DNA from 4 places in the Photobacterium sp. GB-36 genome. Region 1 is predicted to be linked to each of the others. Evidence: predicted binding sites of a transcription regulator. Region 1 holds the regulator's gene; each other region holds the start of a gene.
The links. The regulator PurR, encoded in region 1, represses purine synthesis genes. The targets are predictions, from matches to a motif close to TNANGNAAACGTTTNCNTNA.
Positions count from the first base shown of each region.

Region 1 (8,085 bases):
TTAATAAAAACAGCCAGCGTGCCATTGAACTTGCTGATGAAAGAGCAGAGCACAGTGATGGGCTGGCTGTTTTAATAACAGTTAGAGCAACATAACAAAGTTTAGTGTCCGTAACGCTTTTGCCATTCATGCTCAATAGCCATTAGCCATGTAGGGTTGGGTTCGGCAATAGATGGATAAAGCTCAAAAGACTGGCTCTTATAAGGTTCAGCTAATTGGCTAAAGGCTTGGGCTTTTAGCACTGTTGGATCGCCCCAAATCTTGGTGTCTGATTTACGCGCTTGTGCTTCTGGGCTCATTAAAAAGTTTATCGCAACCAGTGCCCCTTCTTTTGCTGATGCATTCCATGGTATCGCTAAAAAGTGAATATTGGTTAATGCCCCTTGCTTAAAGGCATAGGTTTTCGCATTTTCAGTTAAATTACCGTTCTCAATTGCAGCTGAGGCAGCGTTAGGATTAAAAGTGATAGCTAATAATAATTGCTGATCGTCAAGCAGTTGTACGGTTTCTGCAGTGCCCGCTGGGAACTGTTTACCACCACGCCATGCCACTTTATGGAGCTGATCTAAATAGTGCCAAAGCGGTGCTGTCACGTTATCAAATAGCGTTTTTTCTGCGGGTAATGATAACGGCTGATAGAGTGCTTTTTTATCGTCAGTGAGCTCTAGCAATGCTGCTTTTAAAAAGCTGCTACCATGAAACTCTGGTGGGCGAGGGTAGCTGATCTTACCAGGATTCTTTTGCGCTAATGCTAATAGCTCTTTAAAGCTTTGAGGTGGTTGTTTAAGCACACTGGTATCGTAAATGAATACCAATTGTCCAACCCCCCAAGGTGCTTCATAGCCTTCTGTCGGTACACTAAAATCTTGATCAATCGGTAGCTTAGTATCAACATATTTCCAATTGGGCAGCTGTTGAGTAAAAGGACCATACAAAAGGTGATGTTGCTTCATTGAACGGAAGTTTTCGCCATTAATCCAAACTAAATCAACCCCACCGTTGGTATTTTTTCCCGCTGTTTTTTCTGCCAGTAGACGCTGGGTCGTTTCAGCGATATCGGTGACTTTGACTTGCTTTAGAGTTACACCGTAACTTTTTTGTAATTGTTTATCGGCCCATTTTAAATAGTCGTTGATTTCTTGACTGCCACCCCACGCATTGAAGTAGACCGTTTGACCTTTGGCTTTTTGTTCAATTTGTTGCCAGCTTTGACTTTCATTTGCAGGTGCTTTCGTTTCTTCAGCGTAAGCGAAGCTAGAAATTGTTAACGATAACGCGATGCCTTTCGACAAGGCTTTTAGTACATTTTTTTTCATCATCAGAGTTTCGTCCTTTTTAATTCCTTGTATCGAATGACCTATTTACGCATCCATTGATGATAACGTTTAACCATTGCCAATAACTTTTGTGGGGCATTGGCCTGTTTCCATACACCAGCCGTATATTTAGTGGCTTCACTCATGGTGGGGTAAGGGTGAATCGTCGATAAAATCTTATTCAGTCCCAGTTTGTAGCGCATTGCTAAGGTAAATTCTGCCAGTAGTTCACCGCCATGATGGCCGACAATTGTGACCCCTAAAATCTTATCGCTATTGGACGGGGTTAGAACTTTAACGAAACCTTCGGCAGCATTGTCGGCAATCGCTCGATCTAAATCGGATATAGGGTAAGTATATGTTCGATAATCGATATTTTGTGAAATAGCCTCTTTTTCATTGAGACCAACTCGAGCTAACTCCGGCGCAGTATAGGTAACGGCAGGTAATACCGAGTAATCAGCTTTAAACTTTTTGAATGTACCAAACAAACTATTTACTGAGGCATACCATGCTTGATGCGCTGCAGCATGAGTTAATTGGAAAGGACCTGCCACATCACCCACAGCGTATATATTAGGATATTGCGTTTGTAGGTAGTGGTTAACTTTGATAGTCCCTTGTGGATTTGTTGCTAATTTTAGGCGCTCTAAACCAAAACCTTTGGTATTAGCAACGCGACCTAACGCCACAATAACCTGATCAAATTCAACGTCGATCGTTTGTTCTGCCGAAAGATCATCAAGCTTAACGTGGCGATATTGCGCAGATCCTTTCTCTACAAAACTAACGGCTTTGTGTTTTAGAAGTACTCTAATACCTTCATGTGTTAGTGTGTGATAGATGAAATCGGCCGCATCTTTATCTTCACGGTTAAGTAACTGATCTGCCATTTCAACTAAGGTGACAGATGCGCCAAGACGATTAAACGCTTGAGCCAATTCACAACCAATAGGACCACCACCCAAAATCAATAACTTTTTAGGTAAAGTATCTAGTTGCCATAAGTTATCGGACGTTAATGGATTAACTGTGTTTAAGCCTGAAATATTGGGCAATAGTGGGGAAGCCCCTGTTGCGATAATAATGTTACGTGTGGTGATCACTTTGTCGTTAACTTCTACTTCCCAAGGCGACAAAATCGTCGCGTCACCTTGGACACAATTCACACCAAGCTTGCTGTAACGTTCAACCGAATCATGCGGTTCGATATCTTTGATAACGTTGTGAACACGAGTCATAACGGCTTTAAAGTCGATTTTTTCAATTTTAGCTTCAATACCAAATTGTTTTGCTTGTTGCAGCTCATAAGCGCTATGAGCGACACGGATTAAGGCTTTAGATGGCACACAACCTGTGTTTAAGCAATCGCCGCCCATTTTATGACGCTCAATTAATGTGACTTCCGCTTTTACGGCTGCCGCGATATAGGAGCTGACTAAACCGCCAGCACCAGCACCAATTACCACTAGGTTTTGATCAAACACTGTAGGTTTTTGCCAATCGCTATAAACCTTTTGGCTTTTGATGTAATTAATAATTGTTTTTGCGAGCAGTGGGAAGATCCCGAGTAATACAAGAGATATCAATACAGGAAATGAGATGATTTCGCTCAAACTATTAATGTTACTCAGTTGAGTACCGGCATTCACATAAATAGCAGTTCCAGCCAGCATGCCAAGCTGACTGACAAAGAAGAAGGTACGAGTTTTAATCGGGGTTAAACCCATTAGTAAGTTGATCAGAAAAAACGGCACTACAGGGATTAAACGCAGCGTTAATAGATAAAATGCGCCTTCGTTTTCAATCCCTTGATTAATGGTCGCGAGGCGTTGTCCAAACCGCTGTTGTACCCAGTCTTGCAAAATATAGCGGCTTGATAGAAAAGCCAATGTTGCACCTATTGTGCTGGCAAAAGAAATAATAATAAGGCTAGGCCAAAAACCAAATAATGCCGCTCCAAGCAACGTTAAAATTGCAGCGCCGGGTAAGGAAAGGGCTGTCACGGCAATATAGAGTACAAAGAAAAACAAGTAAGCAGTGAAAAGTTGACTTTCAATCTTTGCTTGTAGGGCTAATTGCTCTTGCTTGATGAACTCAAGGGTAAGGTATTGGCCTAGATCAAAATGTAGCCATAACGCAATAAGGCTGACAATGACCAGCAGCAATAGCGTTTTTTTCTTATTCATTTGCCTGATCCTTTTTCGTTATGTTTTTATCTGATGCTTGCACGTTATCTTGAGCAATATCGTTAGGCGTAATAGGAAGAGAACAAAAGCCTTGTGCTGGCACATCGAGCGCAGTGTTAAATTTCGCCGACAAGTTCTGAAAGCTAACTAAAGCAGTGAGTTCAATAATATCATCACTGCTATACCATTCTTGTAGCGCGACAAGCATTTCATCTGTCACTCGTTTGCCTGTTATTGTCATCGCTTCAGTGTAGGCCAACACAGCGCGTTCTTGATCTGTAAACAGCGTAGAGTGTTGCCAGTTGGCGAGTGCTTTAATTTTATCTTCTGAATCACAACGTTCGGCGAGCTTCATACCATTGGCATCAACACAAAAGGCACAATCGTTTAATTGTGAAACACGCACACAGACCAAAGATCGCATGACATCTTGAATCGGTGACTTTTTACGGTCGAGAAAACCAAAAAAACCTGCGACTAACCAAAATAAGACAGGTTTACGTCCCCATAGCTTTGCAGGGTTTAATACTTGACCATAGTGGCGAGCTTGAAGCCATAGCAAAGGCTTTACCCATAAAGAGTCAATTTTTTTGATCGAAATGCGCATGTGATTCCTTAAAAAATACCCTAAAAGTAGGGTTTTATACGATCTTACTCAGTAGCAGTTGTAAACATGTAGACCTTAAGATCAGACATTGTATTTCATTTAATGATAAATATTTCTTTTTCTTCAATTGGTTGGTGAAAAAATCAGCAGGAGATAAGACAGTTTAAAGCGCCGCGTTATTTATTAGTGAGAAGATGGGTTATTGGTCGTATTAGCAAATAATTAGGCATGGAATATAAATAAAGATAATTATCATTTATATAAATCAAGGAGTGCAAAACGGAGGGAATTAATTTAATGGCAAAAGTTTGTTATTATGCAATTAAACCAAATAAATATTGAATTTTATAAAGGAAGATAAGGATAATACGGAAATTATTTTTGAAAGGTATACTTAGAAATAAAAGAATGGGGGCTCTTTTATTCCTAAGTATTTTATATTTAAGACAACTTATATTTTTAAGATAAGGCAGATAATAGTTCATTTCGACGTTGCTCAGGAATAACTGACCAATGTTGACCGCTAATTGCACCTTCCAATGCCCAAAGCAATTCAATACTCAATGGACTTGTTTGTGATTCTTGAAGTGCTTTATATGCGCCAAGAGAGCCCACTGCTAGAAGTTGTTCAATAGTGTTTATGCCTGCTTTTTTAAGCATTCTTTCATTTGATAATCGTAGATTAGGTAAATCTTTAATTCGGTCAGGTACGCAACTCTCCTTTTCTTGCTTGTCTTTTTCTGCTGCATCCAGTGAATACCTACCTTGAGCTACAATCTTTGTGGGTTCATCCCACCATTGGTCGGGTATTGCATAGTGCTTGGTTACAACAGGGAAGCCACGTTTTTTATAAACATAGGGTTCCAAGCCAGCTTGTTTGAATTCCTTTTCAGTTTCAGCATTTGCACGTAAGTGAAGTTTATCGTTCACAACTAATGCAAACATTGTATCACCAGAAAAAATGCCAAAACCGCCAAACATCGACCGTGATTTTATTGAACCAAAATGGTCAAATAATTTTAATGAATCTTTTAATATTGGTTTATCCATGCTTCTACTCGGTGAAAAAATATGAGTGTCACCTAAACATTAAGAGCGAGGAAATAGATTAATTAATCTACACATTGATACTGTCAATATATTGTTAAGTTTGTGTCATAATATTGTCGGTTCAATAATAATCCTTCGGTAACCCCGCTACCTTGAATTATTAACATAATTTTTAGGCCGGTGGTTTTGCGTCTTAATCTTTCAATTAATTTGCCAGTTCGTGACTATATAAAGTTATATTAAATAATACTTTTAATATTAAATCTAAGCTCTCAAAAATGTGATATTGGTTCAGGTATTTGTTCTTAGCTTATTTTAATAAGCTTTATAATTATAAATACTCATGATTGTTTTTTATAAGTAAAAAAAAAGCCAACAAGGTTAACTTATCGGCTTTTCCTTAACATAGAAAGATAAATTTTATTAGTTGAGATCTTTAACCGATTTTCTCTCAACAAGTTTAGGCGTCATTTCAAAGGTTTGACGCTCATGATTCTTGTCTTTCACACGCTCTAGCAAGATTTCGATGGCCTTTTTACCTAAACGACGTTTAGGCTGGTGGATAGTTGTTAGCGGTGGCGCAAAGTAGGGCGCAAGGTCAATGTTATCGTAGCCAATGATTGAGATATCATCAGGAACACGCAGACCTGCCTGTTCAAAGGTACTGATCAGAGCCATGGCCATAATGTCGTTAAAGCAGAAGATAGCAGTAGGGCGATCTTCCATTGCGATAAACTTATGAGCAGCTTCAACGGCTGACTCACACTCAAAGTCACCGTCAAGTAGCCAATTAGCATTAACAGTGAGATCTGCTTCTTTCATCGCTTTACGGAAGCCCTTTAGGCGCTCTTGACAAGTAGACTTATCAACTTGCCCAGATAAACAGCCAATTTTCTTATGACCATTTTCAATAAGGTGCTTAGTCGCAATATAACCGCCGTTTTCAGCGTTATCTAGAATATTATCAGTATGTGGGCTTTCTGGGCCCCAGTCCATGATAACCATAGGAAGATCATTTTTACGCTCAAGTAAATCGAGCAGCATTTGATCCAGATCGCTGCACATAACCAATAGGCCATCAACACGCTTTTCAGAAAGCATACGTAAGTAATCACGTTGTTTTTCTAAGTTACCTTCGGTGTTACATAAGATCAGTGTGTAGCCTGCACCATAACAATATTCTTCAACACCATGCACAACTTCGGCAAAAAATGGGTTAGTCGATTTAGTGACTAACATGCCGATAGTACGTGTTGTATTACATTTTAAGCTTCGCGCTACTGCACTTGGGGCGTAGTTAAGTTCATCTACTGCAGCCAAAACTTTTTGTTGCGTTGCTTCTGCAACAAAGCGTGTTTTATTAATCACGTGCGACACTGTAGTAGTTGATACACCTGCCATACGTGCAACGTCTTTAATGGTTGCCATATTTATTCTTCTTATCATGGTCAGATTAGGATCTGACAAAGGTTTTTGATACCAAATTGATTAATTACGTAGTCTATGGCTTACGAGTTCACTCGCAGAGATGAAGATCCTTTAGTTATTAGCTACTTAATTATTCAATTTGATACCGAATTATAGGGTGTTGCAATTATCATGGATCATAAACAACTAAAGCCGCAGTAAAATGCGGCATTAGAAGATAGAAACTATTTTTACACTAATTACACATGTAATCGCTTGCGATCACATTTTACTGTGTGTTTTGCGTTGTGCAATCTTTCTATTCAACTTGATTGAATTAATTGATCATTAACCGTAAAAACTCGATGTTTGTCATGCTAATAGCTTCAATTTATTGTGTATATCTAGTCATTAATAGATAAAACGTTAAAAAACAGAATGATTGGCTGATAAAAGATAAGGAAAATCACCACTTGGATGAGTATGAACACTGACAGGCCAACCATATAAGGTATCTATTACTTCAGGAGTAAGAACTTGTGTTGGCGTGCCGTCGGCTTTTATTTCTCCTTCATTAAGGAAAATCATCCGATCAGTGTATTGGGCTGCAAGGTTTAAATCGTGCAATACCACAATTACAGCGGCGCCTTGTATAGCCATATTTTGGGCAATTTGTAAGGTGTGGTGCTGGTGGGCGAGATCGAGTGCTGAGGTGGGTTCATCTAACATCAAGATACATTTATCACCGGCTTTACTGAGTTGTGTTAAAACCCGGGCAAGGTGTACACGCTGTTTTTCACCCCCCGATAAGGTGGGGTAGAGACGTTTAGCTAAATTGTTAATATCAACATATTGCATGCTTGATGCTGTTGCATCTTTCAGTTCAGGCGAAGTGAGCTGCAATGGAATTGCGCCTAGCTCGACAACTTCTTTCGCGGTAAAGGCAAACGATAATGCGCTATGTTGTGGAAGGACACCTAAGTGACATGCCAATTCTTCCCGAGCCCAATTATTAAGCGGTTGATCAAAGAAAGAAACCGTGCCTGATTTTGGCGTAATCTCACCACATAATACTTTTAACAGGGTACTTTTACCTGCACCGTTTGGCCCAAGTAATGCGGTGACTTCTCCTGCGTGAATATCAATATCAAGATGATTTAGCAGGACTTTATCACCGAATTGTAATGATAAGTCGCGAGCCTGAATAACACAGACTTTGTCGCTACTTGCTGTAAAATCGACCTTTGCTGAATGATTTAACGTCATGACATCTGACTCTTTTGATTAACTAATAAATAGATAAAGAAAGGCGCGCCTAACATGGCGGTGATGATCCCAACCGGCAGTTCTTGAGGCGAGAATGCGCTTCGAGCAATCATATCGGCAACCAAGAGGATTAATCCGCCAAGTAAAGCCGAAATTGGCAATAAGGTTCTATGATTTGGACCAGTTAGCATTCTCCCCACATGAGGAATAACCAAGCCAATAAAGCCAATCGGGCCACAAACGGCAACAG
Region 1 covers NZ_PYNY01000011.1:62,586-70,670, forward strand. The annotation lists gene C9J46_RS11810 (YibE/F family protein) at 1-4, shown strand, start outside; gene C9J46_RS11815 (ABC transporter substrate-binding protein) at 102-1,319, opposite strand; gene C9J46_RS11820 (FAD-dependent oxidoreductase) at 1,358-3,505, opposite strand; gene C9J46_RS11825 (carboxymuconolactone decarboxylase family protein) at 3,498-4,112, opposite strand; gene C9J46_RS11830 (TfoX/Sxy family DNA transformation protein) at 4,572-5,162, opposite strand; cyclic di-GMP riboswitch class I at 5,297-5,387, opposite strand; gene purR (HTH-type transcriptional repressor PurR) at 5,586-6,590, opposite strand; gene C9J46_RS11840 (heme ABC transporter ATP-binding protein) at 6,996-7,835, opposite strand; gene C9J46_RS11845 (iron ABC transporter permease) at 7,832-8,085, opposite strand, start outside.

Region 2 (8,085 bases), on a different contig from region 1:
CACCCGCACCTAATACATCACCGTAAGAGAAACCACCACAAGCAACTAAGCCGTTGAAACCATCAAGTTTCACGTTACCCGCTAAAATGTCACTCATATGAACATCTTTCGCATCAAAGCCTGCACGATCAAAGGCTGCCGCCATTTCAACGTGAGAGTTAACCCCTTGCTCACGTAAAATCGCCATTTGCGGTTTAGCGCCAAGATTAATCGCAGGGGCAATAAATGGAGCCGCTACATCATCATTAATATCAAACGTCAGCTTCACATTTAAACCAGGATCTTGGGTATCTTTCTTGGCTTCAAATTCTTGCAATGCGCCAGCTGGGTTATCACGCATCACTTGCATTTGGTAAGTAGTTTCAGCCCATACGGCACGAAGTTCGGTACGGTTTTGCTCTAGCACTAAGTCATTGCCATTCCAAATACGAACAACATCTTCTTCAACCACAGTACCTAAAATATGGCTGCATGCTTCAAGACCGTTTGCTGCAAGTACCGACTGAACAAAATCAAGATCATCAGTACGTACTTGAATAACGGCACCTAACTCTTCGTTAAATAGCGAGGCTAATACATCATCAACTGCATCTTCACTGCCAGTATTAATATCAACTTCAATACCCGTGTGGCCTGCAAATGCCATTTCAGCTAGCGTGACGTATAAACCACCATCACCACGGTCGTGGTAAGCGAGTAGTTTTTCATCACGTACTAACGATTGCATTGCATAGAAGAAGCCTTTCAGTAATTCAGGACTATCTACATCAGCAGGCTTATCACCCAATTGCTTGTAAACCTGCGCCAGTGCTGTTGCACCTAGGCGGTTTTTACCACAACCTAAATCGACTAATAATAGGCTTGTATCACCTTTATCTGTACGCAGCTGAGGTGTCACGGTTTTACGCACATCTTCAACACGACCAAATGCAGTGATAATCAGCGACAATGGAGACGTCACTTCTTTCTCTTCACCGTCTTGTTGCCACTTGGTTTTCATTGACATTGAGTCTTTACCAACAGGAATCGTCAAACCAAGTGCTGGACATAGCTCCTCACCGACCGCTTTCACGGCTTCATATAAGCCAGCATCTTCGCCAGGGTGACCTGCTGGTGACATCCAGTTAGCCGAAAGATTGATACGCTTCATATCACCAATATCGCTACACGCAATATTAGTAACCGCTTCACCGACAGCTAAGCGTGCAGATGCGCCAAAATCGAGTAATGCAACAGGTGTACGCTCACCCATAGACATCGCTTCACCATGGTAGGTATCGTAACTAGCAGCAGTAACTGCACAGTTAGCAACAGGTACTTGCCATGGACCTACCATTTGATCGCGTGCAACCAAGCCGGTAACTGTGCGATCGCCAATTGTAATAAGGAAGGTTTTTTCAGCCACAGCTGGCAGACGGAGAATACGCTGCGTCGCTTCAACTAAGTCAATACCACTGCGGTCAATCGCTTGACCTTCTACTTTTTGTGATTTTACATCACGGTGCATTTTCGGCGCTTTGCCCAATAGAATATCCATTGGCATATCAATTGGCGTATCGTCGAAATGGCTATCTTCTAAGGTTAAATGACGCTCTTCTGTCGCTTCACCCACAACGGCATACGGCGCACGTTCACGCTGACAAATCGCATCGAAAACCGCCATATGTTCTGGTGCAACGGCCATAACATAACGCTCTTGAGATTCGTTACACCAAATCTCTAGCGGGCTCATACCTGGTTCATCGTTAGGAACATCACGAAGTTGGAATTTACCACCACGCTCGCCATCATCAACCAACTCAGGTAAAGCGTTTGAAATACCACCCGCGCCCACATCGTGAATAAAGGCAATTGGGTTAGCGTCACCCAGCTGCCAACAGCGATCAATCACTTCCTGACAGCGACGTTCCATTTCTGGGTTTTCACGTTGTACAGAAGCAAAATCCAGATCTTCTGCCGATTGACCGGATGCCATTGATGAAGCAGCACCACCGCCAAGACCGATATTCATTGCAGGGCCGCCAAGAACAATTAACTTCGCGCCAACTGGAATTTCTTTTTTCTGTACGTGATCAGCACGGATATTACCCATACCACCCGCGATCATAATTGGCTTATGGTAACCACGTACTTCTTCACCGGCATGCGACGTCACTTTTTCTTCATAAGTACGGAAGTAACCCAATAGGTTTGGACGTCCAAATTCATTATTAAATGCCGCGCCGCCAAGTGGGCCTTCAAGCATAATATCAAGCGCTGTAACAATGCGGTCTGGTTTACCAAAATCAGTTTCCCAAGGTTGTTCAAACCCCGGAACTTTAAGGTTAGAGACAGTAAAGCCCACTAAACCTGCTTTAGGTTTACCGCCAATACCCGTTGCACCTTCATCACGAATTTCACCGCCCGAACCTGTTGATGCGCCCGGCCATGGGGAAATAGCGGTTGGGTGGTTATGCGTTTCTACCTTCATTAAGATATGAGTATCTTCATGGTGGTAGTTATATTGACGAGATTCTGGATCGGGGAAGAAACGCCCTACTTTTGAGCCTTCCATTACTGCTGCATTGTCTTTATATGCCGACAATACGTGCTCATGGTTTTGCTCATAGGTATTTTTGATCATCTTGAACAATGACTTGTCTTGATCAACACCATCAATCGTCCAATCTGCATTAAAGATTTTATGACGACAGTGCTCTGAGTTAGCCTGAGCAAACATCATCAACTCAATGTCATTTGGATTTCGACCTAGTTTGGTGAAGTTCTCAACTAAGTAGTCAATTTCATCTTCAGCTAAGGCAAGTCCTAAGGTCAAGTTAGCTTGCTCTAATGCCTGGCGACCACCAGCAAGGATATCAACGCTTTTCACCGGTGCTGGCTCTGCTTGTTTGAATAAAGCAGCCGCGGCTTCAAAATCACCAACAATCACTTCCATCATGCGATCGTGGATTAACGCTTTGACTTGCGCTAATTGTGATGCTGATAGCTCGCAAGTTGATTCAATGTAATATGCGGTACCACGTTCAAGACGCTTAATTGATTTTAAGCCACAATTACGGGCAATATCGGTCGATTTTGATGACCAAGGAGAAATTGTCCCCGGACGAGGGGTAACAAGTAGCAAGGTGCCACAAGGCTCGTGCTCTGCAATCGTTGGACCGTAAGTTAAAAGACTCGCTAGTTTGCTATGCTCATCAGCAGTAAGGGCAGCAGATACATCAGCAAAGTGCATAAACTCAGCATAAATACCTGACACAGGCAGATCGAATTCGCGGCAACGCTCAAGTAGCTTATTAACGCGAAACTCAGACAGTGCGGGTGAACCACGCAAAATTTCCATGTGCAAACGTCTCTCGATTAGCGGTTAAAGAAAAGTAATATTGGCCTAACTCCCAAAAAAATGGGGTAATTACGTCAATGTCACCTCTGATTTATCCCTGATTATTGACTAAATAGATGAATAATCGATTTCGCACCCGCGCAGTATAAGCGATTTTTTTTTGTGACGTAACACCTGACGCAACCGTTTGCGTGTTTTTTTTTCAAACATCCTGAATTTATCAGTAATTTTGACATTAGCCCGATTTTTTGAGCAAAAACTAACCGATAAAACAAAAGGAGACTATTTTTTTGTTTCAATCCGTGAATTAACACATTCAACGACAGGGTTCAGCTTTTCCACTACCGTTCACTTTGATATAAATGACAGCTCATTTTTAAGTTAGGTTAGCTTTGTTGATATACCTTCAATCTCTTACCAATATATACCGTGTACTCATATCATTAATGCTTGCTTTATTATTAAGTGGTTGCCAATGGCAAGAAAAACCGCTTGATCCTTTAGAGCGCATTCGTGAAAGCGGTGTATTACGTGTAGGTACGTTAAATAATCAGCTGTCTTATTATATAGGGGCTGATGGACCAACAGGCCTAGATTATGAATTAGCTCAACGTTTTGCTAAAGAGCTAGGCGTAAAGCTGGAAATGCAAACCATGTTTACCCTCTCGGGCTTATTCCCTGCTTTAAAAAATGACGATATTGATATTGTTGCAGCAGGATTAACGGTAACGCCTCAACGTTTGCAAGGTTTTCACCCTGCTCCTGCTTATTATTATGCCAGCCAAGTGGTTGTTTATAAGAAAGGGAAACGCCGCCCTCGCGATATTGAAGAATTAGCCAATACTGACCGTTCGTTAGCTGTTGTAGCTAGCTCTAGTCATGAACGTAAATTAGAAGAGCTCAAGAAAAAATATCCCAACCTAACATGGCAATCGATCAAAGAAACCGATATCGACGACCTATTACGTAAAGTCGCTAATGGCGAGTTAGATTATACCGTTGCCGATTCTGTTGATGTTGCCCTACTACAACGAACTCATCCTGAATTAGCAATCGCACTTGAACTAACTGAAGATGAACCTATTAGCTGGTTTGTCAAAGACAGTAACAATGACAGCTTATATGCCCTCTTAATTGAATTTTTTGGTCATATAAAACAAAGCGGTGAATTAGCACAGCTAGAAGAGAAATACTTCGGCCATGTCGAACAATTTGATTACGTTGACACTCGTGCATTTTTACGCGCACTCGATAATAAATTGCCTAAGTGGCAAGGGCTATTTAAGAAGTATGCTAACGAGTTTGATTGGCGTTTAATTGCCGCTCTTTCTTATCAAGAGTCGCATTGGGATCCACAAGCGGTTTCTCCAACAGGCGTTCGTGGCATGATGATGCTGACCAACCCAACTGCGAAATCTGTTGGTGTTACTGATCGCCTCAATCCAGAGCAAAGTATTCGTGGAGGTACCGAGTATTTGAGAAAAATGGTTGCCCGTGTGCCTGACAGTATTGATGAGCACGAGAAAGTTTGGTTTGCTCTTGCCTCATACAATATTGGATTCGGTCATATGATGGATGCTCGTCGTCTAACGAAAGCACAACATGGTAATCCCAATACATGGGCTGATGTAAAGCAACGTTTGCCACTATTACAACAGCGAAAGTATTACACGCAAACTCGCTATGGGTATGCGCGCGGTACAGAAGCGGTTAACTATGTTGAAGGGATCCGCCGTTATTACCAAAGTATTATTGGTTTTGAGCAGACGCATAGCGACAATTATGATGGTGATGATGTCACGATTATTAATGGATTACAGACCATCACATTACCGAATAAACTAATACAAACTTCATCAGCGGCAAGAAACACCCTAACTAGCCCTTCTCAGGCGACAGCAACCTCAGCTGCGATTTCGGTCTCGACCTCAAAATAAATCGCCCACAATATAAAATTTAAAAACAAAAAAGCTCAGGTTATCCCTGAGCTTTTTCTTTTCCGTTGTTAGGCGATAGGTTAAAGCGACTGATCATTCGCCATCTGTTGTTTAGCTAATAGCTTTGCCGCTTTTTTCTCTGCTCGTCGACGTTTAAAAAAAGCTTGTAGCTGAGCACGACATTCCTCGACTAATACGCCTGATGTTTGCTCTACATGATGATTGACGCCATCATAGCTAAGTAAATTCATGGTACTTCCAGCCGCCCCTGTTTTTAGATCATCAGCACCGTAAACGACCTTTCCCACACGACAATGCACCATAGCTCCTGCACACATTGGGCAAGGCTCTAAAGTGACATACAATGTAGTATCAATTAAACGGTAATTTTCTAGCACTTTACCCGCTTGTCGCAACGCCATTATTTCTGCATGCGCTGTGGCATCATGTTGACCAATAGATCGGTTCCAGCCCTCACCCACCACTTGACCGTTATAAACAACAACGGCCCCAACAGGTACTTCACCTTCTTCTTCTGCTTTGGCTGCGAGCTCTATCGCACGGCGCATAAAGTGTTCGTCGTTTGGTTCTACTTGTATCGTCATCATTTACATATTCAGTCAAAAATACATTTTAGCTTATACGTCGTAATGGCTAATTCGCGGTAATTTCTCGGCCAAAAAGTCCACCAGCATTCTTATTTTAGGTGATAGGTGACGGTTATGTGGATACAGCGCCCAAATCCCTTCATCTGGCTCTTGGTAGTTAGTCAAAATAGGAACAATGGCACCCGAATCTAAATCTTTATCAATATAGTAATCAGGTAACTGCGCTATACCGATCCCTTTTAATACCGCATCACGTAAACCGTAACCACTATTGCAGTTTAAATTCCCAGAGACTCTAACACTTTTCTCTTTGCCTGATTCTTGAAAACGCCAATGATCATAGTTTCCGATCAAGCAGTTATGGTGACGTAATTCAGAAAGTGAATGTGGTACACCAAATCTTGCAAGATAATCAGGAGACGCACAAACATACATCGTACGAGAAGTTAAACGTTTTGCCATCATTGAAGAGCTTGTCAAACGACCAAGACGAATCGCTAAGTCAAAGCTACCTTCAACTAAATCAACCTGTCTATTGGTCATATCAATAACCACTTCAAGTTCTGGGTATTGCAGCATGAAATCATTCACTAACGGCATGATATATTTTTCACCGTAGGTGACAGGAGCCGTTAATTTAATTAAGCCTTGAGGTATTCCACGTAAGTTACTTAATGCGCGTTCAGCTTCTTCCAAACCGTCCATCACTTGACGACAGTGCTGGTAATACACATTGCCTTCTTCGGTCAATGACACCTTACGCGTAGTACGATAGAATAATTTCGTATTAAGTCGATTCTCTAAGGCACTGACTTGTCGGCTCACTTGCGCAGTTGAAATACTTAATCGTTTAGATGCCGCTGTAAAACTTTCAGTTTCAGCTACAGCTACAAATTCTGTTACGCCTTCCCATAGGAACATCTTACTTACCTATATTTTGATACCAATAACAGTCATTATTACTGTTAGGTAAAAGTTATTTGCACTTTAACCTAATTATCATTTATTCAGAAATAAATACAATAGTCTTCATCGAATCGAGACAGAGAAATTTCGATTAAACTTAATTACTCTCTACGAATATCAATAACAACGTAGAACAAATAGAAGAGAATTATAATGACTGATAAATTTATCAAATCAAAAGCTGCGATTGCATGGGGTCCAAACCAACCACTTTCTGTTGAAGAAGTTGATGTAATGCTTCCTCGTGCAGGTGAAGTTCTCGTTCGCATCGTTGCAACTGGCGTATGTCATACTGACGCATTCACACTATCAGGTGATGATCCAGAAGGTATCTTCCCTGCAATTCTTGGTCACGAAGGCGGCGGTATTGTTGAAATGATTGGTGAAGGCGTTACCGATCTTCAAGTAGGCGACCACGTTATTCCACTTTACACAGCAGAATGTGGTAAGTGTAAGTACTGTCTATCTGGCAAAACAAACCTTTGTCAGGCAGTACGTGAAACTCAAGGTAAAGGCTTAATGCCAGACGGTACAACACGTTTCTACAAAGATGGTCAACCTATCTTCCATTACATGGGTTGTTCAACATTCTCTGAGTACACTGTTCTTCCTGAGATTTCACTAGCGAAAATCAACAAAGAAGCACCACTAGAAGAAGTTTGTCTACTAGGCTGTGGTGTAACAACAGGTATGGGTGCGGTACTTAATACAGCGAAAGTTGAAGAAGGTAGCACTGTTGCTGTATTCGGTCTTGGTGGTATCGGTCTAGCAGCGATTATTGGTGCAACTATGGCGAAAGCAAGCCGCATCATCGCTGTTGATATCAACGAAGAAAAATTCGAATTAGCACGTAAGTTAGGTGCAACTGACTGCATCAACCCAATGAAGTTCGACAAGCCGATTCAAGAAGTGATCGTTGAAATGACTGACGGCGGTGTTGATTACTCTTTCGAGTGTATTGGTAACGTAAACGTAATGCGTTCTGCACTTGAGTGTTGTCATAAAGGTTGGGGCGAATCAGTAATTATCGGTGTGGCTGGCGCAGGTCAAGAGATCTCTACTCGTCCATTCCAACTAGTAACAGGTCGTGTATGGCGTGGTTCTGCATTCGGTGGTGTTAAAGGCCGTTCAGAGCTTCCAGGTATCGTTGATCGTTACATGGCAGGTGAATTCCAACTTGATGACTTTATCTCATTCAATATGGGCTTAGACAAAATCAACGAAGCATTCGACC
Region 2 covers NZ_PYNY01000003.1:296,793-304,877, forward strand. The annotation lists gene purL (phosphoribosylformylglycinamidine synthase) at 1-3,340, opposite strand, end outside; gene mltF (membrane-bound lytic murein transglycosylase MltF) at 3,787-5,277, shown strand; gene tadA (tRNA adenosine(34) deaminase TadA) at 5,358-5,885, opposite strand; gene C9J46_RS04775 (LysR substrate-binding domain-containing protein) at 5,916-6,806, opposite strand; gene C9J46_RS04780 (S-(hydroxymethyl)glutathione dehydrogenase/class III alcohol dehydrogenase) at 7,005-8,085, shown strand, end outside.
Region 2: the regulator PurR is predicted to act here: its motif matches at 3,516-3,535, upstream of purL (phosphoribosylformylglycinamidine synthase).

Region 3 (8,085 bases), on a different contig from region 1:
CACGATTTAATATCACAGGCCCAACCGCAGCCTTTGTAGTCATCCTTTTACCGATCACTCAAAAATATGGCTTATCAGGCTTAATGTTAGCGACCATGATGTCAGGCATTATCCTGTTATTGATGGGCGTTTTCCGCTTAGGACAGCTGGTGGCGTATGTACCATACCCAGTTACCACCGGATTTACTGCCGGTATCGGTTTTGTTATTGCTTTTTTACAACTTAAAGATTTATTAGGCCTACATCTTCAAGGTAGCCCAATCCATTTTCCTGAAAAAGTGATGTCGTATGCCCATGCACTACCTACCACGAACTATGCTGATGCGATTGTCGGTGTGGTCACCATTTTTGTTTTTATTGGCTGGGCGAAATTAAAAACGCGTATTCCACCCCATTTAGTTTCATTACTGGTAGGGACGGTTTTAGCTTTAGCATTAAATAAATTTGGCCCTGAGCATGTGACTTTGCTGGGGGAAAAATTTAGCTACACCATTGGTAGCCTTGTAGGTCATGGTATTCCACAAGAAGCACCGCAGTTTATTGCGCTGTGGAAGTCCAATACATTTAATTGGGCCACCGTAATTGAATTAATGCCTTCAGCATTAACTATCGCGATGCTAGGTTGTATCGAATCACTATTATGTGCGGTTGTAGCAGACGGTATGACAAGTAAAAAGCACAATCCGAATGCAGAGCTTGTCGGTCAAGGGCTCGCGAATATTGTCGTCCCTTTCTTTGGCGGAATTCCAGCAACGGCGGCGATTGCTCGCACAGCGACCAATATTCGCTCTGGTGCGTTTTCACCGATATCTGGTATGACGCATGCGCTTTTTGTTTTAGCTGCGATGATTGTATTAGCACCAGTGCTATCGTTTGTTCCGATGAGTGCGTTGGCTGGCTTACTGATCATGGTTGCGTGGAATATGTCTGAAGCACCTCACTTTGTGCATACATTAAAGGTTGCACCTCGTCGTGACGTTGCCGTCTTGATGACATGCTTTATCTTAACCGTTGCATTTGACATGGTTGTCGCTGTTATTGTCGGTTTATTACTTGCGGGCGTGTTATTTATTCAGCGTATTGCGACATTAACGACAGTTACGATTTCACATGATGAGCATCCACATCTTAACTTTGGCGGTGATGTAGTGGTTTATGATATTAATGGCCCATTATTTTTTGCTGCGAGTGAGAAAGCTTTTTCTGTTATTGAACATGCAACGACAGAAACGCGCGCGGTTGTGCTCGATTTTAGTGATGTATCAACCATTGATATTACGGCGATTCATGCCTTTGATATGGCGTTAGATCGCTTGTCTGAGTTACCTGTCTATTTATTAGGTACGCAGCCGCATGTTGAACGTAAACTCTACCATGCTGGAATATTTGAAGCTGAGAATGTGCATTTAGCTCACTCTGTTAGTCAATTACAGCAAGTTTTACTGATTAATTCTCACAATCATTCTGATCAGGAGTCGACACTGTAAGTTATTTGTATGTAAACTGCGAATAACGGTGTATTTAAAACATCAAGCGGGTATTTACCCGCTTGATTTGTATCTAAAGAATAATAGAGAGAATCGCTTATGTATCAGGATCTGATCCGCGCTGAATTAACAGATGCAGCTGATGTACTCAATCGCTTTTTAAGTGATGATAAAAACCTTGCAGATATTGAGGCGGCAGCAAAGCTATTGGCTGATTCCTTTAAACAAGGCGGTAAAGTATTGTCTTGCGGTAACGGCGGATCGCATTGTGATGCAATGCACTTTGCTGAAGAACTAACCGGTCGTTACCGTGAAAACCGCCCTGGTTATCCTGGTATTGCGATTTCTGATCCAAGCCACTTATCGTGTGTAAGTAATGACTTCGGTTATGAATACGTATTTTCACGCTATTTAGAAGCCGTTGGCGCTAAAGGGGACGTATTATTTGGGCTGTCTACTTCTGGTAATTCAGGCAATATTTTAAAGGCAATTGAAGCGGCAAAGGCCAAAGGCATGAAGACAATAGCCTTAACCGGTAAAGATGGTGGTCAAATGGCTGGCTTAGCGGATGTTGAAATTCGTGTTCCTCACTTTGGTTATGCGGATCGCATTCAAGAAATCCATATTAAGATTATTCATATTTTAATTATGCTAGTGGAAAAGGAAATGGCAGCAGAATAAGCCTTAGGTCATTCTGGCTATCGATAAGTATCGTTAATCAATAATAAAGGGCATAAAGGAAAATGTGTGAATTGCTAGGCATGAGCGCAAATGTGCCAACAGATATTTGTTTTAGTTTTACGGGATTAATGCAGCGAGGAGGCAATACAGGTCCTCATCGCGATGGTTGGGGCATTACGTTTTATGAGGGTAAAGGTTTTCGAACCTTTAAAGATCCGAATCCAAGCTGTCAGTCCCGTATTGCTGAATTAGTCCAACAATATCCGATAAAAAGTCGTGCAGTGGTGAGCCATATTCGCCAAGCTAACCGAGGAGCGGTGAATTTAGAAAACACCCATCCTTTTACGCGCGAGTTATGGGGTAATTATTGGACGTTTGCTCATAATGGTCAGCTAACGGGTTATGAGAGTTTAGAAACAGGTCGTCATAAAGCGGTAGGTGATACCGACAGTGAAATTGCTTTTTGCTGGTTACTCAATCAACTTGAGTCTAGATTTCCAGAATTACCTGACGATTTAAACCCAGTATTTAGTTACTTTGCTCAGTGTTGTGATCAGTTACGTCAGCTTGGCGTTTATAATATGCTGTTAAGTAATGGTGAGTACGTACTTACCTATTGCACTAATAATTTACATTGGATCACGCGTCGAGCACCATTTGGACAAGCATCATTAATTGATGAAGATGTCACGATTGATTTTAAGCAAGAAACAACTCCTGATGATGTTGTGACAGTTATCGCTACTCAGCCATTAACCAATGATGAAAATTGGCACAAAATGGCAACAGGCGAGTTTATTGTGTTTCACTTTGGTGAGCCTGTTTTCAACCAGTTAGTGGCTGAAGGTAAAACAGAATAATGGTTATTTTCTGTCACTATTGAAGTGGTATTATCTACAATAGTAAAAAGGCGATCTTACGATCGCCTTTTTTATTGTGCTGCATATCCTTGAGCGGGGAGTTCAATACCATCTAGGATAGCTTTGCCGTCACTACTCATGGTCAAACGATTTTCCGCTAACCATTGAGTTACAAGTGGATAAATAGCATGTTCTTGCTTTTGAACACGAGCTGTTACTTCTTCAACGGTGTCATTGTCAAAAATAGGCACTCTGGCTTGTAAAATAACAGGGCCGCCATCCAATTCTTCTGTTACGAAGTGGACACTGGTGCCATGTACGTCATCGCCAGCATCCATCGCTCGTTGGTGAGTATTTAAGCCGGGATACTTAGGAAGGAGTGATGGGTGAATATTTAGCATCTTTCCTTTAAAGCGACGAACAAAGTCTGCGCTCAAAATACGCATAAATCCGGCTAAAATAACCACATCGGGTTTGAACTGTTCAATACAATCCGCTAAGGCTTCATCATATTGTTCACGGTCAGTATACTGATTAGGCGCAATATGTATCGCTTCAATATTGGCATTACGCGCACGTTCTAACCCATAAGCATTTTCTTTATTTGAGATCACAGCGGTTATTTGACTGTTTTTAATCAAACCTGCACTGCATGCATCGATAATCGCTTGGAGATTACTTCCGCTACCTGAAATAAGGACGACGATATTTTTCATATTTGGTACTACCATTTATTGAAAGGTTATCGGTATGTAGATAGCAGAATGAGGACATAGCGTCCTCATTCTTTTTATTACGAGTCAGCACTGTTGAGAGTTATTTGATCTCGACTTGCTCTTCGTTATCAGCAGCGTTTGCAATTTCACCTAGTAGCCATGCGTTTTCGCCTTCAGCATTTAGGATATCAATGGCTTGTTGTGCTTGATCTTGTGGAAGGGCAATGACAAGGCCAACACCACAGTTAAACGTACGGTACATTTCGTAAGTTTCGACATTACCTGCAGTTTGTAGCCAGTTGAAGATGGCAGGCCATTGCCAGCTTGCACCATTTACAACCGCTTTTGTGCCTTTAGGAAGTACACGTGGGATATTTTCCCAGAAACCACCACCTGTAATGTGTGAAATAGCATGTACGTCACAGCTTTCCATCATTTTTAGCGTTGATTTAACGTAAATTTTAGTTGGTGTTAATAGATGTTCAGAAAGTGTTTTACCTTCTAATTCTTGATTCAAATCGGCATTGGAAACGTCAATGATTTTACGTACTAATGAGTAACCGTTTGAGTGTGGGCCGCTTGAACCGACAGCGATAAGTGCATCACCAGCCGTCACTTTTGAGCCATCGATGATATCTGCTTTTTCAACAACACCAACGCAGAAACCTGCCACGTCATAATCTTCACCGTGGTACATACCCGGCATTTCAGCTGTTTCACCACCAATTAGAGCACAACCTGATTGGATACAGCCTTCGCCAATACCTGTTACAACACTTGCTGCTGTATCAATATCTAACTTACCGGTTGCGTAGTAATCAAGGAAGAACAGAGGTTCAGCACCTTGAACAATAAGATCGTTCACACACATAGCAACCAGATCGATACCGATTGAATCGTGTTGGTTTAAATCCATAGCCAAGCGAAGTTTAGTTCCTACACCATCCGTGCCTGAAACTAAAACGGGCTCTTTATATTTGGTTGGTAGTGAACAAAGTGCACCAAAACCACCAATTCCCCCCATAACTTCTGGGCGATGAGTACGTTTTACCACCCCTTTAATACGGTCTACTAATGCATTACCGGCATCGATATCAACACCAGCATCTTTGTAACTAAGAGAAGAGTTTTTGTCGCTCACAGATGATCCCTCAACGTATTAAAGTAAAAAAAGCGAATACATGATAACAGCAGTCACCGTCTAAAGGAAAACGTTTGCGTCAATTTTTTTAGCTGGATATTAAGTAAACAGTTAAACGTTTACTACTATCTGAAATCGTTTGGCTTAGTATATAATAATGCGATTTTATTTTTTAATTGCTCAGGAGTCAGAGATGAAAGTCGTTGAGGTAAAACACCCACTGGTTAAACATAAGATTGGTCTTATGCGCGAAGGTGACATCAGCACTAAGCGTTTCCGTGAGTTAGCAACTGAAGTTGGTAGCCTACTGACATATGAAGCGACTTCAGACTTCGAGACAGAAAAAGTTACGATTGAAGGTTGGAATGGTCCAGTAGAAATTGACCAGATCAAAGGTAAAAAAGTAACGGTAGTGCCTATTCTGCGTGCTGGTCTTGGCATGATGGATGGCGTACTTGAGCATATGCCAAGTGCACGTATCAGCGTTGTTGGTATTTACCGTGATGAAGAAACGCTTGAGCCTGTTCCATACTTCAACAAGCTAGCATCAAACATTGATGAGCGTATTGCGCTTGTTGTTGATCCAATGCTAGCAACGGGTGGCTCTATGATTGCAACACTGGATTTGTTAAAAGAGCACGGTTGTACGCAATTTAAAGTACTAGTATTAGTAGCAGCACCTGAAGGTATTGCTGCATTAGAAAAAGCACACCCAGATGTTGAGCTATACACAGCTGCAATTGATGAGAAGCTAAACGATAAAGGTTATATCGTTCCTGGTTTAGGTGATGCTGGTGATAAAATCTTCGGTACTAAGTAACTTAGTAGCCAAGATTAAAATAAAACCGGACATGACGTCCGGTTTTTTATTTCTGAAAAGTGCTAAATATTAAGGTAAGTAATTATAAGTACTCGGTATCTTCGATTTGAGCATTGTCTACCACATTATTCTCGCTCAAGTCTTTGGGGAAATTAGGTTGAGTACAACTGCAACAATACCGCTCATTACAGGTGCTAGAATCGTATTGCAATACGGCTCTTAATTTACCGACAAACGCTAATACCAATGCTGTTATCGTCGCTCATGTGATGATCACAGGATAAAAGGGTTTCGTTAACATTACCCCTCTCGTGACTTCTGACTCAGTCGTATTTGTTGGATCGGCAATTAAGAGATGCGACAATAGTGGCGATACCATTCCCCGCCACAATGTTAATTTTGTAAACGCTACTATTTCTCACTAGAGAATATTTTTCAGCAAATGGTTTGTTTCTTGCCTGTTGTATTGTGTTGGTTCAGGAAAAAGTACATATTGTATAGCTAATTAATTTTAGACTATGTGGCTATACTGAATATCAATGAGTCTTTAGGTCTTTTTGATTATCTTTTTATCTTTTGACGACTTATTTTTGTAAATTACGAGTGCGATATGTTGCGATTTGCGTTGTTATTTTTAGCTCTACTGGCTTTACCTATTAAAGCGGCTACTGTCAGTGATTTATATCAGGCTCAAGTAGTGATGCCTACTGATGGTCAAACCCCCGATCAAGCAGCAAGAGAGCAAGGCTTTAAGCAAGTATTAGTTAAAGTGACTGGTAATCCGAACATTACCCAAAATAGTGTTGTGGCTCAGGCGATAGTCAACAGTTCAAATTACGTCAGCCAGTTTGGTTATGGCCAATATAATGGACAGAAGACGCTAGATTTAACCTTTGATAAGGTACAAATTAAGCAGCTATTAACACAAGCTAAAGCGAATTTTTGGAGTGCTCAGCGTCCTAATATTCTCGTTTGGATGGTTGATGATAACGGTAATAGCCGAGATATTTTATGGGATCAATCAACCAATGCACTCGTCGCTGATACCAAACAAGCCGCAAATGATCGTGGTCTACCCGTTACTTTCCCTGTGGGTGATTTTAACGATGTTACGTCAGTACACGTATCCGATCTTTGGGGGAGTTTTATCGACACCATCACTAGCGCAAGTCAACGTTATAATGCGGGTGGTTTATTGTTAGTAAAAGCTCACCAACAAGACGCAGATAAGGTTGAATTAACATGGCAACTGTATGCTCAACAGCCTAGTACGATTGCAGCCGATACTCAACCTATTACCGGCAAAGCGAACGGTACATTGGCACAAGCTAGCCGCGATATGATGAATCAAGTGACAAACCACTTAGCACAGAAATATGCTATCGAATTAGGTAGTGTCGCGTCAGGCAGCGTTAATATTGAAGTGGAGAATGTTAATTCAACAGAAGACTTTTTTACGCTTGAACGTATGCTTAATCAGATGACGACAGTAAGTAGTGCTAATGCGGTAAATATTAAAGGTGATAAGGTGATTTTCCGTATGAACTTATCAGCATCTGATGCTGAGTTTAAGCGCGAATTGAGCCATGAAAGTCGTATTAGCGCCGATGATTCTACTGTTACTAATACTAACGCAACGACAATGGCAAATACTGATGTGAACCAAGATCCTAATACGTTGGATGTCACAGCGACACAATCACAGCCGCAAACTCAACCTGAAAACTATGTTGCACCTGATGACATGTATATATGGCATAACTAAAATCTGGTGTTAGTAGCAATAATTAAGCCCTCATGATGAGGGCTTTTTAATATCTCATTATTAGAGAACGAACGATTGGTTCAATCTTTAGGTGGTTCAAAACGTTCGCGTTCTTGTCGCTCCACTTGCGATAGACGCTGGAGTTTTATGCCGAGTTCTTTTGCTCTTACGCGTGCAAAAAGTATGTTACTGAGAAAGGCTATGGTTACGAGTAGTAGCTCTACGCCTGCTAACCACCGTTCTCCTTCATCAATAGTGAGTAGCGTTAGAGCATGCAGGAAATAAAACATTAAAATGAAGTTAGACCATGCGTAAGTATAAGGTTTTGCAGCTAACATCCCACGTAATGGCAATAGTAAAGGAATGATCCAAACAACAGCCATTACCCAGTTATTAAGATGTGGGTGGGGAGAGAGAATCGTTTGCCATAACGCGACCCATAGCATAAGAGTTAAATTCGCGCAGACGGCAAAGCGGTGAATATATTGTGTTTGCGGTTGCATCGGAGGCATCGAATATCCCTTTTCGTTTGCCATATGAGTTAACGCTGAAGTTGCATCGCGGTTAGTGCAAGCCGTTTACCGAGAGCTTGTGCAAGTTCAATTTCATCACTAT
Region 3 covers NZ_PYNY01000028.1:30,545-38,629, reverse strand. The annotation lists gene dauA (C4-dicarboxylic acid transporter DauA) at 1-1,487, shown strand, start outside; gene lpcA (D-sedoheptulose 7-phosphate isomerase) at 1,587-2,168, shown strand; gene C9J46_RS18560 (class II glutamine amidotransferase) at 2,231-3,028, shown strand; gene purN (phosphoribosylglycinamide formyltransferase) at 3,100-3,744, opposite strand; gene purM (phosphoribosylformylglycinamidine cyclo-ligase) at 3,845-4,885, opposite strand; gene upp (uracil phosphoribosyltransferase) at 5,079-5,705, shown strand; gene C9J46_RS18535 (DUF2066 domain-containing protein) at 6,316-7,470, shown strand; gene C9J46_RS18530 (DUF2069 domain-containing protein) at 7,551-7,982, opposite strand; gene wrbA (NAD(P)H:quinone oxidoreductase) at 8,012-8,085, opposite strand, start outside.
Region 3: the regulator PurR is predicted to act here: its motif matches at 4,948-4,967, upstream of purM (phosphoribosylformylglycinamidine cyclo-ligase).

Region 4 (8,085 bases), on a different contig from region 1:
GAATAATTGGGGTATTTGCATCTTTATTCCAAAGAATCGGATCGTATTCAATGGGGCTATAACCAATGGTGATGATTAAGTCTGCGCTGTTTAACGCAATATCACCGGGTTGGTTTTTAAATAAGCCCACTCGACCTAAAAAGCAGTTGTATAAATCATGAGAAATAACCCCAGCTGCGGCAAACGTATTCACAACGGCAATTGGTGTTTGTTTGAGTAGTTGGCGAATGGCATCAGTAACAAAAGGCTGGCTTGCATCCATACCCAGTAATAACACCGGATTTTTTGCAGCATTAATGCGATCAGCAGCCTGACGAATAGCTTGCGGGTGTGCACCACCGAACAAAATTGGATTAGGCTGTTGTACTGGTTGGTAAGGAATACGATTAGTTAGAATATCTTGCGGTAGACTAACAAAGCTAGCACCTTGGGTAGGTTGCTCTGCAATACGAAAAGCTTTATGTACAACATCAGATACCGAGCCGCTATCCATCACTTCTGCTGAAAATTTGGTGATAGGAGTAAACAGTGAACGGGTATCCATGGATTGGTGAGTATTGTGAGAATACATCGAAAGCGGTACAGCACCTGCAAGTGCAACCACAGGATCACCTTCACTGTTCGCTGTTGCAACGCCTGTGACAAGGTTTGATGCGCCCGGGCCAGAGGTCGCTAAACAAATGCCTGCTTTACCCGTTAAACGCCCTGTTGCTGCTGCCATAAACGCTGCATTTTGTTCATGATGACAAATAATGATTTCAGGTCCGTTATCACAAACAGCATCGAAAACAGCATCCACCTTTGCACCTGGAATACCAAAAATGTGTGGAATGTTATGTGCATTTAAAGTTTCAACAACCAGTTCAGCACCAGAGACGGTTTTATCCGACATATAAGCCTCAAAATTATATTTATTAAGTTAATAGGCTCAGGACATTGTTCGTGAATTCGAATTTTATGTGATGAGTGGCACAATTCTATACATTCATCATACAAATCAAATAACTGAAAATGAAAGTTAAATTCTCAATTTACAGATAAATAAGGGGAGGGGGAATTTACGATGTAATAAAAATGCCAGCCTTCATATTAGAAAAGACCGGCATTTTAAGGGAGGAATGGCAATGACAACGATTAAATCATGATGCCTGCAATTAACGCTGATAGAAAACTAACGAGCGTTGAACCGTAAAGCAAACGTAAACCAAAACGTGCCACCATATTACCTTTTTCTTCGTTCACCCCTTTTACAGCACCAGCAATAATACCGATAGAGCTAAAGTTAGCGAATGACACAAGGAAGATAGAAACAATACCTACGGTGTGCGGTGTTAATTCACTTACTTGTTTTTGTAATGACAGCATTGCTACAAATTCGTTAGCAACAAGCTTGGTTGCCATGATACTACCTGCTTGTAGGGCTTCATGAGCAGGGATACCCATGATCCATGCAAATGGATAGAAAGCGTAGCCAATAACATCTTGGAAGCTAATACCGAATGCAGCATCAAAGCCGGCATTAATCATTGAAATTAGCGCGATAAAACCAATCAGCATTGCCGCTACAATAACCGCGACTTTAAAACCAGTAAGAATATATTCTCCTAACATTTCAAAGAACGTCAGTTTCTCACCACTTTCAGCCGCCATCATCTCATCAATATTCATCTCTGCTTCGTGGTCATATGGGTTAATGATAGAGAGAATAATGAAGGTACTAAACATGTTTAGAAACAAGGCAGCCACGACGTATTTAGGATCGATTAGCTTCATGTAAGAACCGACAATAGACATCGATACGGTTGACATGGCTGTTGCCGCTAACGTGTACATGCGACGCTCAGACATTCTACCGAGAATATCTTTATAGGTGATGAAGTTTTCAGATTGACCGACCATTAAGGCACTAATAGCGTTAAAGGATTCAAGTTTACCCATGCCATTAACTTTTGATAATAAATATCCAAGGCCTTTTATGACATATGGCAAAACTTTGATGTGCTGAAGAATACCAATCAGTGCTGAAATGAATACGATTGGCATTAGAACACTTAAGAAGAAGTTAAAGCCATCATTGTTAGATAGGTTACCAAAGACGAAATTTGTCCCTTCTGCGGCAAAATTGAGTAATCCATTAAATCCATCAGCAAACTCTTTAACGATCCCTGTACCCATTGAGGAGTTAAGCAAAAAGTAGGCTAATCCCATTTCAATAAGCAGTAGCTGAATAATATATCTGTACTTGATGTTTTTACGGTTATTACTTGCAACAAGTGCTAGGGCTGCGATAACGATTAACCCTAAAACGAAATGTAGATAGACCATGTTTGGTTGCTCTCAGTGTGATTCTTATCAAGATATATACTTATGTTTAAATATTTCTTTCTCTCTAAAAGTGACTTAAGTCTCACTTTTGGGTCGCGTAATTTTCTGTCACTATTACGTGCTTAGATGAATTACGATTGCGGCAAACGATTGCAGTTCGAAAGAGCCCTGTCATTACTGGGTTGTCGTTATACGCTCATATAACTGTATCATCAACATGCCAAATGAGCATAACTGTGAACTGAATCTCACCTGTAATATGATTGAAAAATACTTTTTAGTGGTTTTGGAATATCGCAGTAGTCCAATCGGTAAAAACACGATGATTAAATAGGCAATTGTAGTCTCTGTGTATATCAAATGTTATTTTTTATTATGTTTAATAAATATGGAAAATAATATTTTAGATAAATAAATTTCAGAATTTTTTAAATATGATTCAATGCTGCACTTAATATTCATTTGTCTTACAAAATGAAATATTATATTCGTGATAATTTAGTGGAATAGAAACGATGAAAAAATCCTCTAAAAATCGTAAGCTATGGTACTTCCATCGACACGATCAGCGTAATGAAACAAGATTGAATAAAAGCTTAAAGGCTAAATAATGCATGTATGGCTAACTTACGTTGATCGTCTAAACGAAAGGCGACTCAACGTAAGTAAGTATACTTATTCAAGAATGGTAGGGACATTAAACCGGTAAGGTGGAACAAAAGGTCGGACACCTTTCTGGCGGTATTTTTTTAAACGCATTAATTGTTTATAGACAATGTAATAACGATTTATATTTGTAACGTAGACAACAGGTTGTTTGCCTATATATCTCCTGGTAATAATTTCAACATTATTAAACCATATATCAGGGTTATAGCCTTTTTCCTTTGCATAACGTCGCATTTTTCTAATATTGCCAGGTCCTGCATTATAAGAGGCGAGTGTCATATACATTCTATTATCATAGGTTAGACTGCTATCATCTAAGTAATTATTTTGGATATAGCGCATATACTTTATACCCGCATGAACATTATTACTTGCTATATAAATGTTAGGAATATTTATATATCGATCTCTTGCTGTACTTGGTAGTACTTGCATGATGCCAACGGCACCTTTATTGGAGACTTTATGCTGATTAAGCCCTGATTCTTGGAAACCCTGAGCCATCATCATTAAATAATCAAAATCATATTCCGTAGAATATTTAAAAAACAGATCAGAAAGTTTTTCCATTTTATCCATATTACTATGGTTCAATAGGTTTGTTATCCAGCCTTGATTATTTAAATACTTGTTATAAATAACATTTCCTAATAATGACCCTGATTTTATTTGTTCAATATACCTATTAACTAATTTCATTAATTTAGGGCTATCTTTTCTCATTGCCCAGGCTATTTCACCGTTTTTCCTTAAAACGAAAGCAGAATTCATGCGTAATTTTGGTAATATCTTGTTCCATATTTTCATCTTATGATCATCTAAAACGGTCATATTCATCAACCCGAGATTAACCATTTCCAACAACTCATAATCTTGCAGTGTTTCTTCTAAAAAATGGATCTTCATTGGCGCTAGGCGTTGGAGTAATAGACGATTATTGACTTCAAGTAGGCTTTGATAGTAGCTCGAACTTTTTCTTACCCAGATATCTTGATCGCTGAGTTGCTCTATTTTTGTAATTTCAGGTGAATCAATATTATTAATAATAACTTCTGAAATATTGGTAAGTACAGGCTCACTAAAGGCGACTTGCTTTTTGCGCTGTTCAGTAATGGTTAAATTAGCGACGGCAAGATCACCATATCCAGTAATTAAGAATTTGATGAGTTGATCTCGATGTACAGGGATCACTTGAATATTGAGTTTTGGATAAGTTTTATGAATATCTAACTCAAAGTGGTGAAGTAATTCAGCGATAATGCCTTTTGGAAGACCATCTTCAATATAGTAAAAACCTAAGTCAGCCGAAACTAATACTCTTAGCACCCTTTTTTTTTCAAGGACGCTAAGATCGCCAGTGTAAGTTGGGCCTGTGAGCGGGGACAGTGCTAAGCCTAAAGCTGTACTAGAAGTAAGGAATAAAGCCAGATATACCCATAAAGGTAATAACAGCCTTTTTAGTTGGTTGTTCATAGAAAACTAAAGCCTTTTGATTTAGCTTGATCCTGTATGGTTAAAATAATCGCATTTCCCAAATCATCCTTAGCCTTTGTGTTCTCATTTTTCGATTGTTTTATGAAGTGTTTTCGTTTTTGCTCTAACGTTGATATCTGTTGTTGCAGCTGTACTCTTTGTGCGATTTGTTGTTTAAGCTTTTCGGTGATTTGTTGGTCATTTAATCCATGATAGTGCTGTTGATCTTTTTTCGCGAACGCTAAACCTTGTTCTAAATTTTGTTGGGCAAGCGAAATCAAATCCCAATCTTGTGTTTTATACTGCTTTCCTGCTTTGGCAATACTGCGCTCTGTGCTACTAGATTTAGAAAGGCTTGATGCATTCATATCTTGAGCGATTTGCTGGCTTTTCTTACTTGCCCCTTTTGTACCATAACCGATGTAAGTGTCATTAATTTTACGGCCCAGTTGGATGATATCATCGTCGTAAGGGGTCTCAATATGGGGGGCTTTCTTCTTATGGTCGATATTCAAATATTTGCCATGGCTCAGCAGTGCAGGTGTTGCCCACTGTAATTTACGTCCTTTTAAATGGGGGCCGCAATATAAGGTGTTGATGATGATATCTTTACTGACTGCTAGAGGAATAGCATGGCTAATCGGAATATCACCTTGTTGAAACTCTTCATTACCTGCAATGATGATTAAACGAAGATCGTCTTGATGGGGGCTCCACTGTAAACGGTTTGTTGCCTCTTGAATTACTTGTGGCGCATATTCTTTACTCCCTCCAATCTTTATTGCAAATAGTGCTTCTGAAAATTGGTCAAGATCTGAGGTGAGTGGTGAGAGTAAACGTAAATAACCACCATATTTTGATTGATGTTCAACACCATATTCAAACAATGCAACTTGTAAAGTAACAGGGCGATCATGTTTATTGGCTGTTGCGATGGCATTAATGATTGACCAGATCTGCTCTCTTGCCTGATTAATTAATCCCCCCATAGAGCCACTAGCATCGAGTAAGATCGCGACTTGAATTGTGGGGCCTGTACGAGTAAAAGGTATGGACGTGTTATTATTATTTGTTTGTTCTGGTTGTAAAATCTCAGGCAATACGAGTGCTGGTGGCTTTTTATCACTGCTACTGTAGGTAGGAATAGAGACCACCAGAAGAAAACTGAGCATTAATAGTCGTATCAGCATAATATCTCGCATATCAATATATTAAGTGCTAAATGTCAGCGTACACTAAAAACTAATTCTCTAAGTATGGTTGGTAAGTGCTATTTGTGCCGAGTTTGAGGCAATATTTGTGGTTTCCAATAACAAGCTAATGGTAATAAAAACATGCTAAGTCATCACGCATTTTAAATTTAATAGGTTAGTGTCAGTGGCGGATATATTTAAAAAAAACATCTATCTGATGGTAGTGTTACTCGGTTTATCAGGTTGTAGTTCAGCGTCTACGTATTCAGTACGTAAGCCTTTAGACGTTGATGTGCTGGCAAATTTGCCTGAAGTTTTAAATGAATCATCAGGTTTGGCGATTATTAATGGGCATGTATGGTCACATAATGACAGCGGCAGCCGAAATCAGATTTATCAACTGTCTTCTAATTTTCAAACAGTCACAAAAACGGTGACGGTTAAACGCAGTAAAAATTATGATTGGGAAGATTTAGCGCAGAGTAAACGCTATTTATACATTGGTGATACAGGAAATAACTCAACACGCCGTGATGGAGGTGTGATTTATAAAGTACCACTCGCCTCGCTTGAAAAAGGCTCGTCAGTCACGCCTGTTTCAACTATTCGATACCGTTTTAAAGATTTTAAACCGGGTAAAACGTATCAACATAATTTCGATAGTGAAGCGATAACAGTTGTGGGTGATCAATTATGGCTATTTAGCAAAAACTGGCAAAATGAGCATACCAAGCTATACCGACTCAGTACGACTCAATCTAGCCAGACGGTCTCACCGGTTGGGGATTATTTAACAGAAGGACTCATTACCAGTGCTGATTATAACGCCAAGACCTCAACACTTGCGTTATTAGGCTATCGTAAAGACATCTTTTTAGGTTATTCCTTTATTTGGTTAGTCAAAGTGAAAAACAATCAATTGGATTGGTCAACGGCTAAATATAAGCGTTTAAGAATTTATTCACAGTGGGAAGCTGTACATTGGTATAAGGATAATAAACTCTTAATTACCAGTGAGAAGAACCCATTAACTAAAGCAATGATAGCAACGGTAGATGTGTCATCTTTGATCAATGCAAGTGAATAACCCTGCAACATCTGCTAGTATCTGCCAAAACTTAGCTGTGATCCCCATGAAGGGGCAGCCTACTAAACTGGAAAAACTGTGACTAATAACGATATTTTACGCCGTGTACGCTACATCTTTGATTTAAATGATAGCCAACTAATTGAAATCTTTGCACAAGCAGATGCAACTGTAACTCGTGAGCAAGTATGTAACTGGTTAAAGCCAGAAGACAATGACGATTACAAAAGCTGTTCAGATGAAGAATTTGCAACGTTTCTTAACGGCTTTATCAATCAAAAGCGTGGCAAGAAAGAAGGTCCACAACCAGTACCAGAGCAAAAGCTAACGAATAATATTATTTTCCGTAAGCTGCAAATTGCCTTAAATCTAAAAGCAGATGATGTATTAGATTTGTTTAAGCTGGTGGATTTCCGTTTAAGTAAGCATGAATTAAGTGCGTTTTTCCGTAAGCTTGATCATAAACACTACCGTGAGTGTAAAGATCAGGTACTACGTAACTTTTTACAAGCATTACAGATCAACCTTCGTGGTGATGAATCTGCGACGGTTGAAGCCGAATAATCGTGTTGTTTTTATAGATATCACACAATAAATCGAAAGTGATAAAAAGCAGCGTTGGCTGCTTTTTTTACATCTGTAATATCAGGTTGCATGTGATTTTTATTAGAAAGAGTAAAATTAATAGAAATTAAATTTATGGAAAACGGCCAATGGCGCATTCACATGAACACCATGTTTCAAATTACAACTCCGCCTTTGCAATAGGGATTGTACTAAACCTTCTTTATGTCATTGTAGAAGCGACTTATGGTTTTATTACTGATTCTTTAGCATTACTAGCCGATGCAGGGCATAACCTTAGCGATGTTGTTACTTTGGTCTTGGCATGGGGAGCTTTTGCATTAGCAAAAAAAGCGGCAACTGAGCAGCGAACCTATGGGTTCCGTAAAGTGACAATATTAGCTTCATTAACAAGTGCGTTATTATTATTGTTTGCGCTTGGAGCAATTGCATGGGAAGCGGTTCTACGATTTTCTGACCCCCGTCCAGTGGCTGGTACCACGGTGATGGTGGTGGCTTTTATTGGTGTGATCATCAATGCTGCGACAGCGATGTTATTTGCCAAAGGACAAAAGCATGATTTAAATATGAAAGGGGCTTTCCTTCATATGGCGGGTGATGCCGCAGTCTCTCTTGGTGTGATTATTACCGCTTTGATTATAAATATTACTGGGTGGGATTGGTTAGATCCTGCGATGAGCTTAGCGATTGTCGTGATAATTTTAATCGGTACGTGGAGCTTATTAAAAGACTCAATCAATTATTCATTAGATG
Region 4 covers NZ_PYNY01000002.1:333,009-341,093, forward strand. The annotation lists gene alsS (acetolactate synthase AlsS) at 1-892, opposite strand, end outside; gene C9J46_RS03150 (NupC/NupG family nucleoside CNT transporter) at 1,135-2,325, opposite strand; gene C9J46_RS03155 (lytic transglycosylase F) at 3,001-4,467, opposite strand; gene C9J46_RS03160 (VWA domain-containing protein) at 4,464-5,657, opposite strand; gene C9J46_RS03165 (hypothetical protein) at 5,845-6,747, shown strand; gene C9J46_RS03170 (DUF1456 family protein) at 6,826-7,311, shown strand; gene C9J46_RS03175 (cation diffusion facilitator family transporter) at 7,461-8,085, shown strand, end outside.
Region 4: the regulator PurR is predicted to act here: its motif matches at 2,464-2,483, upstream of C9J46_RS03150 (NupC/NupG family nucleoside CNT transporter).